Regions from separate parts of the Marinoscillum sp. 108 genome, predicted to be linked through region 1. Evidence: riboswitches for the same ligand, from Rfam matches in the RefSeq annotation. Region 1 holds a riboswitch; the other holds the start of a gene.
What was found. Region 1 has a riboswitch for thiamine pyrophosphate ahead of GV030_RS13270 (TonB-dependent receptor). Riboswitches for the same ligand answer to the same signal wherever they lie in the genome.
Positions count from the first base shown of each region.

Region 2: another riboswitch for thiamine pyrophosphate. It lies ahead of GV030_RS10870 (class I SAM-dependent methyltransferase); the one in region 1 lies ahead of GV030_RS13270 (TonB-dependent receptor).

Region 1 is NZ_LR734808.1:3,264,517-3,273,467, reverse strand. Features, by position in the region: gene GV030_RS13285 (VWA domain-containing protein) at 1-1,172, shown strand, start outside; gene GV030_RS13280 (hypothetical protein) at 1,166-1,801, opposite strand; gene GV030_RS13275 (DUF4136 domain-containing protein) at 1,928-2,497, shown strand; gene GV030_RS13270 (TonB-dependent receptor) at 2,562-5,012, opposite strand; TPP riboswitch at 5,061-5,172, opposite strand; gene GV030_RS13265 (AAA family ATPase) at 5,189-5,707, opposite strand; gene pnuC (nicotinamide riboside transporter PnuC) at 5,704-6,303, opposite strand; gene guaB (IMP dehydrogenase) at 6,391-7,860, shown strand; gene GV030_RS13250 (hypothetical protein) at 7,948-8,238, shown strand; gene GV030_RS13245 (hypothetical protein) at 8,491-8,951, shown strand, end outside.
Region 2 is NZ_LR734808.1:2,708,518-2,717,468, reverse strand. Features, by position in the region: gene GV030_RS10880 (thiamine phosphate synthase) at 1-559, opposite strand, end outside; gene GV030_RS10875 (AIR synthase-related protein) at 556-1,617, opposite strand; gene GV030_RS10870 (class I SAM-dependent methyltransferase) at 1,614-2,321, opposite strand; TPP riboswitch at 2,409-2,504, opposite strand; gene acs (acetate--CoA ligase) at 2,559-4,508, opposite strand; gene GV030_RS10860 (hypothetical protein) at 4,771-5,166, shown strand; gene GV030_RS10855 (PAS domain-containing hybrid sensor histidine kinase/response regulator) at 5,166-7,499, shown strand; gene GV030_RS10850 (sodium:solute symporter family protein) at 7,506-8,951, opposite strand, start outside.

The DNA of each region.
Region 1 (8,951 bases):
CTGCTAAAACCAGAGCTCCCTGGAATGAGGATCACCTGTTGGTGAAAATTGGCATTCAGGGGAAAAAACTGGCCATGGAGCAGCTTCCGCCATCCAACATCGTTTTCCTGCTGGATGTCTCCGGCTCCATGAACGCTCCCAACAAACTACCACTCCTCGTCTCCAGTCTAAAAATGTTGACCAATGAACTACGTCCGCAGGATAAGGTGGCCATAGTGGTCTACGCAGGCGCTGCGGGGCTGGTGCTGCCTCCTACAGACGGAGCGAATAAGCCTGCAATCATCGAAGCACTGGAAAATCTGGAAGCAGGGGGCTCCACCGCTGGTGGTGCCGGCATCAAACTGGCGTACAAAGTTGCGAAGGAGCATTTTGTGGAGGGTGGCAACAACCGGGTGATATTGGCCACCGATGGAGACTTCAATATTGGGGCCTCTAGCAATGGAGAGATGCAGCGCCTCATCGAAGAAAAACGGGAGGAGGGTGTATTCCTAACCGTACTGGGCTTTGGTATGGGCAATTACAAAGATTCTAAAATGGAAACCCTGGCTGACAAAGGCAACGGCAACTATGCCTACATCGACAACATCCTGGAAGCCAAAAAAGTATTGGTGACAGAGTTTGGTGGTACTCTTTTCACGATCGCCAAAGACGTGAAAATTCAGGTGGAGTTTAACCCCAATGTGGTGCAGGCCTACCGCCTGATAGGCTATGAAAACAGAAAGCTCAATGATGAGGACTTCAACGATGACAAAAAAGATGCTGGCGAGCTGGGGAGTGGGCACACGGTGACCGCTCTTTACGAAATCATTCCGGTGGGAGTCAAAAGCAATTTCACCAAAGAGGTAGATGACCTGAAGTACCAGTCGCAGACCATCACGGGAGATACAGATGAGTTACTGACCGTAAAATTCAGATACAAGGAGCCAAATAAAAATACCAGTCAACTCATAGAACAGCCTTTGGCCAATGACAGCACATTTGATGAAGACGAAAACCTCAACTGGTCGGCCACGGTAGCCAGCTTCGGGATGGTGTTGAGAGATTCAGAATTTAAGGGAAATCTCACATTCAGCAAAATACTCACCATGGCCCACCAGTCTGTCGGGGTGGACGAATTCGGCTACAGAGCAGAGTTTATCAAACTGGTAAACATTGCTAACAGGATTCAGTAATCTAAATCCTCAACCACCAAGTAAGGGGGATGGCTGCAGTGGATCTCAGCCTCCCCTTCTTTTGCCTTGACCACCTCCAACTCCTGATCATGTGAGGCTTTCACATCTTCCTGAAATCCCACGACATCCCATCTCGAATCCTCACTCAGGGCCATCAATGTAAGCCGCGTACCGGCAGGCAGCCATTTTTTGAATGTCTCATTCTTGACAAAAAGGAACTTTTGTTTTTCTGTAAATACCACCAGATCCAACTGGTTGAGCCACTGGGTAAGCAATTGGATCACATCAAAGACCGACGCTTCATCTGTGATGATATTCACCGCACGATGACCTTCCTTTTGGAGTACTGTCAGCCCGGTCATTAAGAAGTGGGAATCGTCAATGGCGATGATTTTAACGGGCTGTTGATTATCCAGGCGGCCTTTCCAGCTTTCAAAACGGTTTAAACTCACCAGTGCAAAATCCAGCTTATGGCCCAGACTGGTGTATTTATCAATACCCGGTTCACAACAGATCACCGTCGGTGACCACTCCAGGAGTGCATGCAAATGTGAGACCGGAAAGGAGTCCAGGCGGTGCAAAATTAAGGCCGGTTCCTGCTGATCTCTGACAATGTGGTGTGATGACATTCGGAAATATTAAAATTCGGTGCTAAATTATAAGTGTTTAAATAACAGAAATCCAAAACAAAAACAGTTTGTAAAGAATTTAATAGATAAGAACGTTTCACCAAACCCCGCCAAATTTCTACAAAAATGAAAAATTTGCTCATTATTACCTCGTTTATCCTGCTCTCCGGATGCATGGCAGAGCGGGAATTTATCGTAGAGTATGATTACAGTTATCGCGGGAAATTTAAGCGCTACGATACCTTCAATTTTCTAAACCTGGGAGACACCGTAAACTACAATGGCCTTAGTGACAGCATGATCAAAAGAGAAATTGAACGTAGGATGATTTCTCAAGGCTATAAAAAATCCGATAAGCCCTCAATTTACATTGCTTACAAAGTATTCTCCAACGACATGTCTTTCAAAGGCTACGAGCAGCTGGAGCTGGAGAGCTGGGATGCCCTGTACGCAGAGCGCGCTGAGAATGAAAACAACCTGGAGTACATCCGTGAAGCGAAGTATACCAATAAAGCCTATGAACTTAAGAAAGGCACCCTACTGATTGACTTTGTAGACCGCAAGTCCAATGGTGTCATCTGGCAGGGCTATGCCAGTGGGCTATTCGATGACAGAACTTATTTCTCTAAAGACGTGCGGTATTCGGTACGCAGTATTTTGAATCAATACCGACTACTAGCGGCCAGCTACCAGTAAAAATAAAAACGACTCCAAATAAAAAAGCCTTCGGAATCCATATTCCGAAGGCTTTTTTTGACACTTAAAACTTCAGTGATAAGGCCAGCATGAAATTAGTCCCCGCCTGAGGGTAATAGTAATTTTCACGCACCACATAGTCTCCTCCGGCATAGCCAAAGGTGTAGCCATTGCTCACATATTGCACATCGAAAATGTTATTCACCAAAAGTGAGATGCCAATTTGCTTCACCTGCTTGCTGGCAAACGTGAGATCCATTTTCAGGTCATTCACAAAGTAGGCATCAATGCTGCGATCATCATTAGACGTATTGTCCAGATACTGCTTACTCACATACTTGCTCAACAAAGAAATCTCCAGGAAGCTCAGTGGCTTGTAACCAATCTGCGTGCCACCAATCACATTGGGAGAGAATGAGATGTCAGTATCGGTGTATTCATTTTGGATTTCGTTGTACTCGTCAAAGGCCGGACCATAGTCGTAAATCACCTCTGTAAAGTTGGCAATCTTGTTTTTACTGAGGGTCAGATTTCCAGACAGGGTCAGGGCGTCCATCACCTTCACCGCTCCCACAAGCTCCACACCCATCCGGTAGCTATCAGGCACATTGACCCGTATGGATGAACCCACATCATTCACCGCACCGGTGAGCACCAGTTGGTTTTCATAATCCATGAGGTAGTAGTTGGCTGAATAGCTATAATTCCCTGCAGCTTTACGATACCCAACCTCCAGGTTGCGCATGGTCTCTGCCTTTGGAATCTGACCCTCGGCAGCATCTACAAAATCACCACGCACCGGCTCCCGGTTGCCCACGGCGTAAGAGGCATAAAAACTTTCGCCCCGCTTCACCAAATAGGTCATGCCCACCTTTGGGTTGAAAAAGGCGTAAGTGTCTCCTGTATCTATATTCCTCAGGTCGCTGTCCACTCCCTTCGTGTGATAATCCAGCATTCTGACCTGTGCATCTGCAAAGAGGTTCACTTTAGGAGCTACCTGATAGTTTCCCTTCAGGTAAACATTGAAATCGGTTTTCCTTCCGAAATTGTCATAATAACGATCCCGAATGGCACTGGTACTGGCATACTGTGCCCAGATGATTTCACCAAAATGATCCCCATCATATTTGTTCCAGGCACCTCCAAAAGACAAATCCCATTTCTCCTTAGTGTAGTTAGCTGAAAAGGTGAATCCATAAAAGTCGTTGTCCAGCCATCTGCGACGAATCAGGTCTGTGGATGAGATGGTGCTGTCACCAATCACTACATCCGGCAACGCGTAGTCCGCCAGGTCATCATCCGCTCTGTACTGCTCATAGTACCCACGTCCGTAGGTATAGTGCAGGGCTCCGTTCACATTGAAATTAGGATTGAAAACATGACTTAAATGGAGCTGATAGTGGTCTTGCTGATAGTTGTCCACTTCATTGTCATACTGATAGTAGTTGTAGGTGCGTCCTGAGTTGAGCAGATTATCCGCCTGTTCGTCGGAGAGTCCATTGTTGGCAATGACCTCCATCATCCCGTCCACGTCATTGTTCAGCCGGGCCTCAGGAGTACCCCACCAGGCCTGATAAGTCACTTCCTTGCCTGCAAAAACCACAGCTTTCACGGTAGTCTTATCTCCATAGTACCCGCCAGACAGGTAGTAAGACTTCAGATCGGCCGATGCACGATCCAGGTATCCGTCAGAGGATATCTGTGACAATCGCCCCTGAAAAGCCCATTTTTTGTTAATCAGACCGGTATTCATTTCTACCGTGTGTTTCCAGGTATTGAATGACCCAAAACTATTGTCCACTTTGGCGTAAGCCTCCTGAGAAGGCATGTCCGTTTGCAGGTTTACGGAAGCACCGAAGGCTGCCGCACCATTGGTGGACGTACCCACCCCACGCTGAATCTGAATGTTGTTGACAGAAGAGGCCATGTCCGGCATGTTTACCCAAAACGTACCATGCGATTCCGAATCATTGATCGGCACACCATTTACGGTCACGTTGATTCGTGTGGGGTCGCTCCCCCGGATCCTGATCCCTGTATAGCCTACACCATTTCCTGCATCGGAGGTCACCACCATAGAGGGCGTATGCTGCAGAATAAAAGGCAGGTCCTGGCCCATGTTTCGGCCTTCTATCTCCTTGTTGGAAATGTTTGAAAAAGTGGTGGGTGTTTTCTCATTAGCCCGGGTAGCGTAAACAAAAACCTCCTCGCCTTTAATCACATTCTCATTCAGCGAAATCTCCAGAGAAACGTTTTCATTCACCTTCAGTACTTTCGTGTAGGTTTCGTAGCCCACAAAAGAAACACTCAACTCAAAAGTACCCGCTGGCACCTTGCTCAACATAAAAATACCATCCCCATCTGTAGAGGTGGCATACTTAGACTGGTTCAGCCATACGTTGGCTCCGGGCAAAGATTCACCCGCTTCGGTGACTACCTTGCCATCCACAGTGAACTGACCAAACGCACTGAATACAGCGGTCATTGCCAGCATTGACATCCAAAAAACTTTCATTTTAAATTGTTGTTAACATTTAACCATACGGAAAGCGGGGAACTTCCCTACTGGTTTATCATACTTCCCTACGCCGGCATTATCCGGATCAGGTTATTTGGGTATGATCTCAGCCCGATAGACTCCTTTTAGAATCCGTAAGGCACCCCTTTTGTAGCCGCAAACTTAGGCCAAAACTATTTGTTGAAGAAATCCTCGATTAAATCCTGAGCACATTTGACCCTGAGGTCTTCGATCCCTGATACAATGGCATACGGCAGGTCATGCTCCTTCAGGTAGGTTTCGTATACATCAAAAAAGTGCTTTCTCAACTTGGGGTGCTCACGCTGCGGATCAGGCCGCCAAATCAAGTCTATATTACCCAGCAGGTAAAAATCGTACTGGCGCCTCTCCAACTCCTCCAGTATCCAGGGGTCGGCTTCACCATACTTGTGCTCACTCCAGACCTTCATCACAATGAGGTTGGTATCACAAAAAAGATACCCACTGGCCTGCTCGGCCTTATCATCTTCCCAGGCCATCTGGCCCTGCGCTATATGCAGAAGATCCTCTTTTTGGTATTCTCCCTCTAGTCTGTCCAGATAAAAACGAGCGTACTCCGGCACCCATTCGGTATCGTAAATCCGTGCCAGATGCTGGCACAACTCACTTTTCCCGGTAGACTCGGGACCAATTATCGCTATCTTTCTGATCATGACTTAAGCAACGTTTTTCTCCATGAAAAATACCCCCAGGTGGCCAGTACTGTAAACACAAAAAACTGAAAAGCTGTAAATGGCAATCCTTTATACAAGTAAAGCGGCACCGAAATAATATCTGCAATGATCCAGGCAATCCAGTTCTCAATTTTCTTTTCGGCCATCAGCCACATACCTACCAGGGCAAATGATGAGGTAATGGAATCCCAGTTGGGCACATCGCTATCGGTGAAGTAAACCAAAACGGTTCTGATCACAATGAAAGACACAATGAAGAACAAAATACTGATCACATTTTGCTTTTTGCTATTACTTGTAATAGGAATCTGCGGCTTATTCTCGCTATCGGTCCAATGATACCAGCCATACACACTCATCACAAAATAATATCCATTAATACCCATATCGGCATACAGCTTATATTCAAGTGTGAGGTAGATATAAATCAGCACGGACACGATACCGGTGGGATACACCAAAATATTTTCCTGCTTGGAATACCACACACTCAACAACCCAAAAAACACCGCCACAGCTTCCAGCCATGTAGTCTGATACATCTGTTCCAGTAGCTGCGAGAAGAATTCATTCATGCCTGTAAATTATAAATCACATTAAGTTTCGCAATCTCTATAAGACCAGTTAATTTTGCCCGGCAAATAATAACAAATATTGTTTGCATGAATCTCGACGATAAATTCCTCTTTGAAGCACTAACCTATGATGATGTGCTTCTCCTTCCAGGTTACTCTGAAATCCTCCCCAGAGATACCGACACTTCCACCAGAATTACCCGCAATATTAGGCTGAATATCCCACTTGTGTCCGCTGCTATGGATACGGTGACCGAAGCTGAGCTGGCTATTGCCATGGCGCTGGAAGGCGGTCTGGGTTTTATTCATAAGAACATGCCTGCCGACCAGCAAGCCGCACAGGTGCGCAAAGTGAAGCGATCTCAAAGTGGAATGATTCTCGATCCCATCACCCTCTCTCACGATAGTGTGGCCGGAGATGCAGAAAAGATCATGCGCGAAAATAAAATTGGAGGAATACCTGTCATCGACCAAAATAAGAAATTGATCGGGATCATTACCAACCGTGATTTGAGGTTTCAGAAAAACATGAAGCGCCCGATCCGGGAGATCATGACCACAGAAAATCTCGTCACAGCAGAAGTGGAAGTGGGTCTGAAGGAAGCCGAGCAAATTCTGCAAGAATATAAGATAGAAAAGTTGCCAATCATCGATAAAGACGGCAAACTCACAGGGCTTATCACCTACAAGGATATCCTGAAAAACAAAGACCGCCCTAATGCCTGCAAGGACGAATACGGCCGACTGAGAGTAGGCGCAGCTGTGGGTGTGACTCCAGACATGGTAGATCGGATCAAGGCATTGGTAAATGCGGGTGTGGACGTGGTGAGCATAGACACTGCTCACGGTCACTCCAAAGGCGTAATCGACGCAGCTAAAAACGTCAAGAAAGCTTTTCCGGATCTGGAACTCATCGTGGGCAACATTGCTACCTATGAAGCGGCAGAGGCGCTGGCAGCAGCCGGAGCTGATGCAGTGAAAGTAGGTGTAGGTCCTGGAAGTATCTGTACCACCCGCGTGGTTGCGGGCGTAGGCGTACCACAGTTATCAGCCGTGTATGAGGCTGCCAAAGCCCTGAAAGGAAAAGACCTACCCATCATAGCCGATGGAGGTATTCGTTTCTCCGGCGACCTGGTGAAGGCACTTGCTGGTGGTGCCAGCAGTGTGATGATTGGCTCTCTTTTAGCAGGAACCGAAGAAGCTCCAGGGGAGATGATCATCTACGAAGGACGAAAATTCAAAACTTACCGTGGAATGGGCTCCGTGGAAGCCATGGAAGACGGCTCGAAAGACCGTTATTTTCAGGATGCGGAGGACGACATCAAAAAACTGGTACCGGAAGGCATAGTAGGCCGGGTGCCTTACAAAGGCATGGTTTCTGAAGTCCTTTATCAACTCACTGGAGGCCTCAAAGCAGGTATGGGTTACTGTGGAGCCGGGACTATTGAGCAGCTACACAATGCTAAGTTTGTGAAGATCTCTGCAGCCGGAGTGGCAGAAAGCCACCCACATGACATCACCATTACCAGAGAAGCTCCTAACTATAGCAGGAGATAGAGATTCGAGAATTCGTCGGCTCTTTTAGATAGGGGTAAAAACAGTTGCGTTTCATGCGCAGCTTTTTTTATCTTTATCTGAATGCCCATGAAAAATACTTTCCTCGTTATTGTTGGATTTTTATTACTTAGCTGCAAAAAGGACTGCTGCGAGTCCATTCCAGACCGACCTGCATTCAAGTTTGTCAACGCCGATGGACTGGATTTACTAAATCCAATCACCCCAGATTCATTGGAGGCCGACGATATTGAATTTTGGACGATCAAGGACAACAATCAAATTCCATTGTTCGCCTCCATTCAAGAGCGAATAAGATTCACTTCAGACACCAGCTTCTGGTTACTTTCATTCGTGAAGACGGGAAAACTGCCTACATGAACAATAATTCAGGTGCCTGGGAAGTATTCATTCGGTTTAAAAGTAAGGATATAGACACCATCCCCTGGGTCACATCAGGAAAGGGCGGAGCTATCTTTACAGATGAAGTTCGATATAATGGCAAAATTGTTGACTTAGTTCCCTGCGAGACTTCTATACCATTGAGAAGCACTTTGATTAGGGTTTGAGGTGGTCATAAAACAGCCATTCGATTGGGTTTGAGCACTAATTCAGCTAACAAGGTCTAGAGCTATGAAAAAACCACAAGTAATCATTCTGACTTTAATAGCCCTTGCAATGGCCTGCTCTAAAGAGGGAGGTGAAAATCGGGCAACATTTCCAAAACTAAGGCTGGTGACTGACACTGGGGTTGACTTGTTGAACCCCGATAGTCCAGAATCCTATGACCAGAATCAAATGGAGGTTTGGACTATACAAAATGACTCCAAGGTCAGCGGGAAAATAGAAATTTGGCCAAGGGAGATAACTGCCATGGATAGTTCTCTTTTTATATTAGGAGTCGATCTCTTTTATCGAGGGTCAAGATATATTGAAGATACCGGCAACAAGGAGTTCTTTATTAGGTTAACAGAATCAGATATTGATACAATCACTTGGGTGGTAGGAGGCACAAGTAGTTTTAACACCTGGACCTCAGAGGTGAAATATAATGGGCAAACAGTAGAACTTAGTGAACTTCAGGATTACTATGT
Region 2 (8,951 bases), 560 kb from region 1:
TCTCTGCTTTCCACAATGCGGATATCAGGGCAACCCCTGACACTCCAAGCGATGCTATTACTCCGGCGTTTTCAAGACTGATCCCCCCGGATGCGAATACCGAACCGTCAAAATGCTCACAGGCCTCCCGCACAACATCCGGGGATACCAGCTCACAGGTATCCACCGATGAGGAGGGATACATCGCACAAAAACTGATATAGTCTACACCTTTTTTTCTGAGGGCCACCCAGTCGGCATGTGTACTCACTGTAAGGCCAATTATCTTTTTGAAAGTGCATTCCGGGCTCGGTAAATCCTCCTCCCTGTCGAAATGGACACCCTGAATGCCCGGTAGGGAGGCCAGCTCCAGATTGTTGTTGATCAGAATAGGTACCTGACCACACACCGCTTGCAACCTGTATAGAAACTCGTGACGATCCTGATCCGGATGCCAGTGATCCCACACCTGGATGGCACCTATGCCTCCACTCAGAATATGGAGTAATCTGTTTTCCAAGGCGTCAAACCCCTCAGCAGGATCCAGCACTAAATAAACTCCCTTTAGCTTCGGCTTCATTTCCATCCGCGATTTAGAGCGTCTAAAAAAGCCGCCCAATAAGGATCAACACCCGGGGGAGTCAATGGACTAGGTACTTCTCCAGCCAGCCATCTGCCGGCCCTTTCCTCCGTGACTTCCCCAATCTTAACCGCCTGGTGGCCGTCCTGATGCAACTGATTAATAATCCCGGACACCCGCCCCGGAGCTACCGCCAGAAGCAACGCACCTGCACCTACACTACGAAGAGGATCAATACCAAAAGCCCCACAAATACTGTCCTGAGCGTACCCCCGGGGAAGGGCTGCTACATCCACCTGAACTCCACACCCTGCAGCCGTCATCATTTCCCATATGGCTCCCATCACACCCCCCTCGGTGATGTCATGAATCGCTCGCACACCCTCCGAGTGAATCCCGACAGAAATAGCTGACATGGCGGCATCTACCGCTGATGATGCATAGAAGAGTGCCTGACCAGCCTCCAGTACCTCCTTGCCACATTTCTTAAGTATTGTTTCGGGAAAGCTAAGGGCCAGGATGGCGGTGCTAATAATGGCTGGCTCCTTCACCAGAATGAGACTATCGCCAGGACGAGCCATCCGGCTCAGCAAAACCTCTTCCGAGGGCATAGTGCTCATCATGGTCACTCCTCCTGAAATGGTACTATTCTGACCAGCAATCCTTCCGGTATGCCCACCAGTAATGGCCACTCCCAGCTGATCACAATAAGTACTGATGTGATTCCAATAGGAGTGAAACTCAGCCGCTGTGAAGGTTTCCGGTAAGTTGAGGCAAAACTGAGCATACTGGGGCAAACACCCTGCTGTGGCCACATCCGATGCTACCAAATGAACCGTCAACCATGCCGATTCCTGCAACCCGAGTGTTGGAATTAAAGTGGCAGGGTCAGTAGCCGTGACAAGCGACTGACCTCCATGAAGCGCTATGACACTTACATCCACGCCATATTGAGGGCCGCTTACCACCTCCTGTCTCACAGCCCCGGTGGATGGGAAAACGTGGCTTTTGAGAAAATCCTCCTGGATTTTGCCTGTATCCGGAAATCCTGAAATCATGGTTGATTCCTTTTGACATAAACACCGAAAAAATCACCTACTGGCACATGCCATTCCTGTACGGGAAACCACTTGGGCAATCCTGTACACTGCCATTCTACCGTATAATCTTCCCCCTGGAGAGCGATATCAATCACTTTGAGTAATGATTTTGGGGTGTAAAAATTGGCCGTTACATAAAAAGGATTCTTACCAACCATCTGCTGCATCCTGCGGCGCACATATTTGGGCGTGTTTCTGTTCATCATCCCGAAGACTATCCCGTGTTTGCCCACACGGGCCGCCTCCCTAATCACCTTCACCGGGTCTTTATAGTATTCAAAAGTGGTAATGAAGGCCACCGCATCGAAGGTGTTGTCACGAAAGGGCATGTGATGAGAGTCTGCCAGCACCAGGTCACCTCCGAAGAGCTGTCTGCCCTGAGCCAGCATGAAGGGACTCAAATCACCACCGGTAGCCTCTATCCCAATCTCGTGCCACCACCTGGTGAATCGTGTGGTCCCACATCCAAACTCGAGAAGTGTCTTCACCCTGGGGTCCTTTTGAAGCCGATCCGCAATAATTTTTTTCTGAAAAATCTCAGCACGCTTATACCGCCCCTCGTACCAGAGCTCATAGGTATCGGTGTGTTCGCGGTTGAAAAACCACTCTTTTCTGCCCTGCCAATTGGTCAGGTTCTGTTTTACTAACTCATCAAAAGCCATCTCATCATTTTTAAAAAATGGAATAAAAAAAACCGTACCGTCCAGGCATGCGCGGACAATACGGTTTATACTAATGACTTTATAATCTTACTACGAGTCAACCGATATTCCTACGCTGGCATTACCCAGATCAGGTTCAACGGGTATCATCTCAGCCGAATAACGGCACCCCGTGGTTACTTCAAATCTATACGCTAAAACCAGAACCAAAAAGGAATCCGGCTCCTTTCCATCAATTTATTTACTTGCTCCGTTCACAATAGCTTCTACCACCTCAGGATTGAGCAGGGTGGAAGTATCACCCAACTGATCTGCTTCCCCAGAAGCTACCTTTCGGAGAATCCTGCGCATGATTTTTCCGGAGCGGGTTTTAGGCAGTCCGGGAACAATCTGCACCTTATCAGGTTTGGCAATTGGCCCGATAATCTTGCTCACGGTTTCCCTGATTTCATTTTTCAAACTCTCTTCTGAGCGGCCCTCCATGTCACAGATCACGTAGGCATAAATCCCCTGACCTTTCACATCATGAGGGTAGCCCACCACAGCGGACTCGATCACCTTAGGATGCTCATTGATAGCATTTTCTACTTCGGCAGTGCCCATTCTGTGACCTGACACATTGATCACATCATCTACACGACCCAGGATTCTCAAATAGCCATCATGGTCCCTCTTGGCTCCATCTCCTGTAAAGTAGAGTCCCTTGTAAGTGGAAAAATAGGTCTGTTTGCATCGATCATGATCCCCATAGGTGGTTCTGATCATACCGGGCCATGGGAACTTGATACATAGGTTTCCCTCCACATTGTTTCCATGAAGCTCCTTTCCCTCGGTATCAACAATGATTGGCTGCACCCCGGGCAGGGGCAACGAGGCATGCGCGGGTTTGTTGGGGGTCACCCCAGCAATTGGCGCTATCATGATACCTCCGGTTTCCGTTTGCCACCAGGTATCTACCAAGGGGCAGTTTCCTTTACCCACATGATCGTGGTACCAGTGCCAGGCCTCCTCATTGATAGGCTCCCCTACAGATCCTATCACCTTCAGAGTGTCCATCTTGTACGGCTCCAGCGGCTCCAACCCATAGGCCTGAAGGGCACGAATGGCCGTAGGCGCTGTATAAAACTGATTGACCTTGTGCTTATCGATGATCTCCCAAAAACGACCAACATGCGGGTAAGTGGGTACTCCCTCGAACATGAGCGTGGTGGCACCAGCCAACAACGGGCCATATACGATGTAAGAATGCCCGGTGATCCACCCAACATCAGCCGTACACCAGTATACATCACCCACATTATACTGAAACACATTCACAAAGGAGTAATAGGTATAGACCATGTAGCCACCACAGGTGTGCACCACCCCTTTAGGCTTACCCGTGGATCCTGAGGTATAAAGGATAAAGAGCATATCCTCTGCGTCCATTTCTTCTGCCGGGCAATCCAGGGGCTGGCCCTTGATGGCATCACTCCACCAAATATCCCGTCCCTCCTTCATGGTCACCTCGGTATCTGTTCTTTTGAATACAATCACTTTCTCTACTGAGGTAGACTTTTCCAGGGCCTCATCCACCACACTTTTTACTCCTATGCTCTTGGCTCCTCTGTAGTTCCCATCTGAGGTCAGCACCATTTTAGCTTCACAGTCGTTGATTCGATCTGCTACAGCCGTGGAGGAAAATCCGGCAAACACTACCGAGTGCACCGCCCCGATCCGGGCACAGGCGAGCATCGCCACAGCGGCCTCAGGCACCATGGGCATATAGATAATCACCCGATCACCCTTCTGCACTCCCTGCGCCTTGAGTGCATTGGCAAACTGGCAAACCTGATGGTAAAGCTCCCTATAGGTAAGGGTAACGACCTCATCTCCCGGCTCATTGGGCTCCCAGATAATGGCTGGTCTATCCCCCATGATGAACAAATGACGATCGAGGATATTCTCTGTGATGTTCATTTTCCCATCTACAAACCAGTTGACATCTGGACCATCAAAATCCCACTTCAGTACCTTTGACCATGGCTTCTTCCAATGAAAAGACTCTGCCACTCTCCCCCAAAACTCTTCGGGCTGGAGAACGCTTTTCTGATATTCATGGATATAACCGCTCAGGGTTTGAATCTTGTGACTCATGTGTTTTGAATTTTTATGTTTTTGATAATTTAACGTTAGATAGGCCTTCAAATATCATGGATATCACTTACAATTCCTATGTGAAATTCCCAATTTGACAATGCTCCATCAGGTCCGCCCCAAAGCAAAGGCCAAATATTTTACCGGCATTTACTTAACGGCCAAAAGAATATTCCATTCGTCGCTATTCATCCTTGGTGAGAGGTTACTTCATTCATAGTCGTATCAAGGACAGGCCGAAAACAATCGTGCAATATGGTCATGCGTATTATCCATCCAATGACTATATTTATGAAACTGACCAAATCCAGACATGAAGACCAACAAGCTCCTAATTGCCACTCTGGCGTTATTCGCCGTAAATGTACCCGCTTACAGTATGGATGGAATGTCCTCTAGTAGTTTCAATATCACACTTGGACTTCTGGAACTCCCATTCCTGATCATGGCTGTTGTTTTTAGTTTCCTCAATGCAAAAAACCTCAAGGGAGGAAAATTTGGGACAGGAATGACCTACCTGGCCTGGGGATTTCTGGTGATGGCCGTGGGTCACCTTCACATGCAGATCGACTATCACTTTGGGTTTAACTTATTTAACACCCTGCTGGGTGAAAGTGGTGGTCTTATCGCCTGGTTTATTGCACTTATTCTCACATGGGGACTTTCCGGGTGGGGGTTTTATCAGATTTGGAAGGTAAGTAAATCCTGATGTTTAAGTCCCTTTACAAAAGATTGAGTTCCCGACCCCATGGGAACCTCTTGCGTGAAGAGCACAACCGTTTTATCGAATACATTAAATCCTTTGAAGCGCAAGGGATTTGGAACGAAAACCTGGACAATAGGATCAAAAGCCTGGCCAAGGAAAGCTTTGACAGTCAGCTTAACAGATCCGCAGGACTCTATCTCCTTTTCGAACATTCCTTTATTTACAAACAAAAAAATCCATCCAAATATCAAACTCAGCTGAGAAGAGAGATGCGGGGCCGGTTTCCCAATTTGGTGGACACGTTGTTTTTCAGAATCATCTTTAGTTCAGTCAATAATCAGGAGCGTGACCTGGCTTATCTGATTGTGGATCTGGTATGGTCCAAATACACCGATATGGTGGGCAACTCCAAAAACGAGCTCCTCAAAAACTACAAGTATCAGGTGGATAAAGCTGCGGAGCAGTTGAAATTTAACCAGCTCAACAGAAGTGAATTCAGGAGTACGGTAAAGTACGAAGTGTCCAGGCTTTATGAGTACCTCTGCCTCTCCATGGGCCAGGCCAAAATATCAGAGTGGCTCCAGGAGGCTTATCAGCTATTGGCAGACAATTATCAGTTTCTTGATGGCTTTTCACTCCTAATTGGCATTCTTCCCGAGCCCCTCCTGAATGAGCAGCAGCTGAGCCAGCTGAGCCGGGAGCAAATTCACGGTGTACTGCTGGAAAAAACCGAAAAGCTGGAAGAAACCAACCAGAAACTTCAGATACAAATCGCCGAGCGGGAGAAGATTCAGCGGGAGCTGGCTCAGAGTGCTGAAAGGCTCTACACTGTAGTGGAAAATGCCATGGACGCAGTGGTTCTGCTGGATGCTTCCGGGAGGATTACCTTTTGGAACAATCAGGCTGAGACCATTTTTGGATGGTCAAGTGAGGAGATCATTGGCAAGAAATTCTCGGAGCACATTGTACCGCCAGACCGAAAAGAGATCCTGGACAGAGGGTTGGATTTCTTTCTTAAAGGACAAAAAATGCCCACCATCAACCGAAGATTTGAGTTGGTGGGGCTTTCAAAAGAGGGGAAGCTCATTGACCTGGAGCTATCCATTGGTGCCAATCAGATTGGTGATGAGGTTATTTTCACGTCTTTTATCAGAGACATCTCAGACCGAAAGCGCTACGAAAAGCAACTCATGGATGCCCGGGACAAAGCGCAAAAGGCTTCTCAAACCAAGGCAGAATTTCTCTCAACCATGAGTCATGAGATACGCACCCCTATGAACGGCCTGTACGGCACCATTGAGTACCTGCTGTCAGAGAATCCAAGGGAAGATCAGCGGGAATCTCTGAAAATGATGAAACACTCTGCCAAGGGCTTGTTGGTGATATTGAATGACATCCTTGATCTTTCCAAACTGGAAGAAGGCCATGTGGAATTTGATCAGCGTGACTTCTCCATCCAGGAGCTATGCAACCGGACCATCTCCACGTTTATGCAAATGGCAGATGAGAAAGGAATCAACCTGACTCTGAACCTCCATCAACCCATACCCGGGCTCATAGGAGACCCCGTGCGCATTGGCCAGATCCTGAATAACCTCATTAGCAATGCCATTAAATTTACAGATGAGGGCTCAGTAGAACTAAGTGTAGAGTGCCTGGGGACGTCCAATGACTCAGTCAATGTGCGGTTCAAGGTTATTGACACGGGAACAGGTATTGCGCAGGCCGATCAGGAACGCATTTTCCACCGCTTTACGCAGATTGACAACTATGGAAAGACTCATCTGCGGACGGGAACAGGACTTGGATTGTCCATTTGTCAAAAACTCCTACAGCTTCAGGGAAGTGATCTTCAAGTAGACAGCTCCCCCGGAAAGGGATCCAGCTTCTTTTTCCAGCTCTCGTTTCCCAAATCGACCCAGAGAATTGCGCAGCATCCCACACCGGATGACCAAAAAAGAGACCTCTCTGGTGTCAGGGTTCTTCTGGCTGAAGACAACCAGATCAACCAGATCGTCGCCAAAAGATTCCTGGTGAAGTGGAACTGTGAAGTAGACATTGCCGATAATGGATTGATCGCCCTGGACTTACTGGCAGTTAACCAATATGATGTGATTCTGATGGATTTGCAAATGCCGGAAATGGATGGATTTGAAGCTTCCAGGGCCATCCGAAACCACAAGGATTCTCACATGAAACGAATCCCCATCATAGCGCTAACAGCGGACGTATTTCCCGAGGTGAAAGAAAAAGCCTTGCAATCGGGTATGAATGACTTTATGTCCAAGCCTTTCGACTCTGAAAAGCTCTACTTCACCATCGCCTCGAACCTATAACCCATACTAATGATGAGTGGCTCCTCCGGCCCCTCTTGGGTACCTGATTTGCTCCACCATCTCCTGCACATCGGCTGGGGGCGCAGGGTAAAACCTGGAAATCCCGAATGAAACGGCAAAGTTGACCAGCATGGCAATGGTGCCAAAACCTTCCGGAGAGATTCCAAACCACCAGTCTGCCTGAGTGCCTCCTCCAAATCCATCAAACTTGAACTTGATCATGTAAAACAGCATCAGTAAGATGCCGACGACCATACCAGCGATAGCACCCTCCTTATTCATTCGCTTATCGAAAATGCCCAAAATAATCGCAGGGAAGAACGACGCTGCTGCCAGCCCGAAAGCCAGTGCCACCACCGCCGCTACAAACCCGGGCGGGTTGATGCCGAAATATCCAGCCACCAATACGGCACCCAGCGCCCCTACCCGTGCCCAAATCAATTCCTCCTTATCAGAAAGATTGGGCTTTAATTGCTTTTTGATCAGGTCATGAGAAATACTGGCTGAAATCACCAGCAGTAAACCTGCGGCCGTAGACAGGGCTGCAGCCAGTCCTCCCGCTGCCACCAGAGCGATCACCCAGTTGGGCAAATTGGCTATTTCAGGATTGGCCAGCACCATGATGTCACGATCTATCGTAAGCTCATTTTTCTCTCCAGCCACGTATTGAATTTTCCCGTCTCCATTTTTATCCTCAAAAGCGATAAGACCAGTAGACTCCCAATTAGAAAACCACTGAGGTACCTGCTCATATTCCTGATTGGAAACCGTCTCAATGAGGTTCGTCCTGGCGAAAGCCGCTATGGCAGGAGCAGTGGTATATAGAATGGCAATGAAAATCAGCGCCCATCCGGCTGAAAGACGGGCATCCCTCACCTTCGGAACCGTAAAGAACCTGACGATCACATGGGGCAGACCTGCCGTACCTACCATCAGGGCAAAGGTGATGGCAAAAACATCTATCATGGACTTGGTACCGCCAGTGTACTCTGCAAAACCCAACTCTTTGTGAAGGTTGTCCAGCTTATCCAGCAGATAAGTACCATCCGCTACCTGGCTCCCAAAGCCGAGCTGAGGAATATAATTTCCTGTGAGCTGAAAACTAATGAAAATAGCCGGCACCATAAACGCAAAAATCAGAACACAAAACTGAGCCACCTGCGTATAAGTCACCCCTTTCATTCCGCCAAGGACTGCATAAAAGAAGACAATGCCCATGCCTATATATACACCCACATTCACCGGCACCTCCAGAAATCGTGAAAACACCACGCCCACACCGCGCATCTGACCTGCCACATAGGTAAACGACACGATGATGGCGCATATCACTGCTACCGTACGGGCCACATTAGAATAATACCGATCTCCTATGAAATCAGGTACTGTAAACTTTCCGAATTTCCTAAGGTACGGAGCCAGAAGCAGTGCCAATAAGACATACCCACCTGT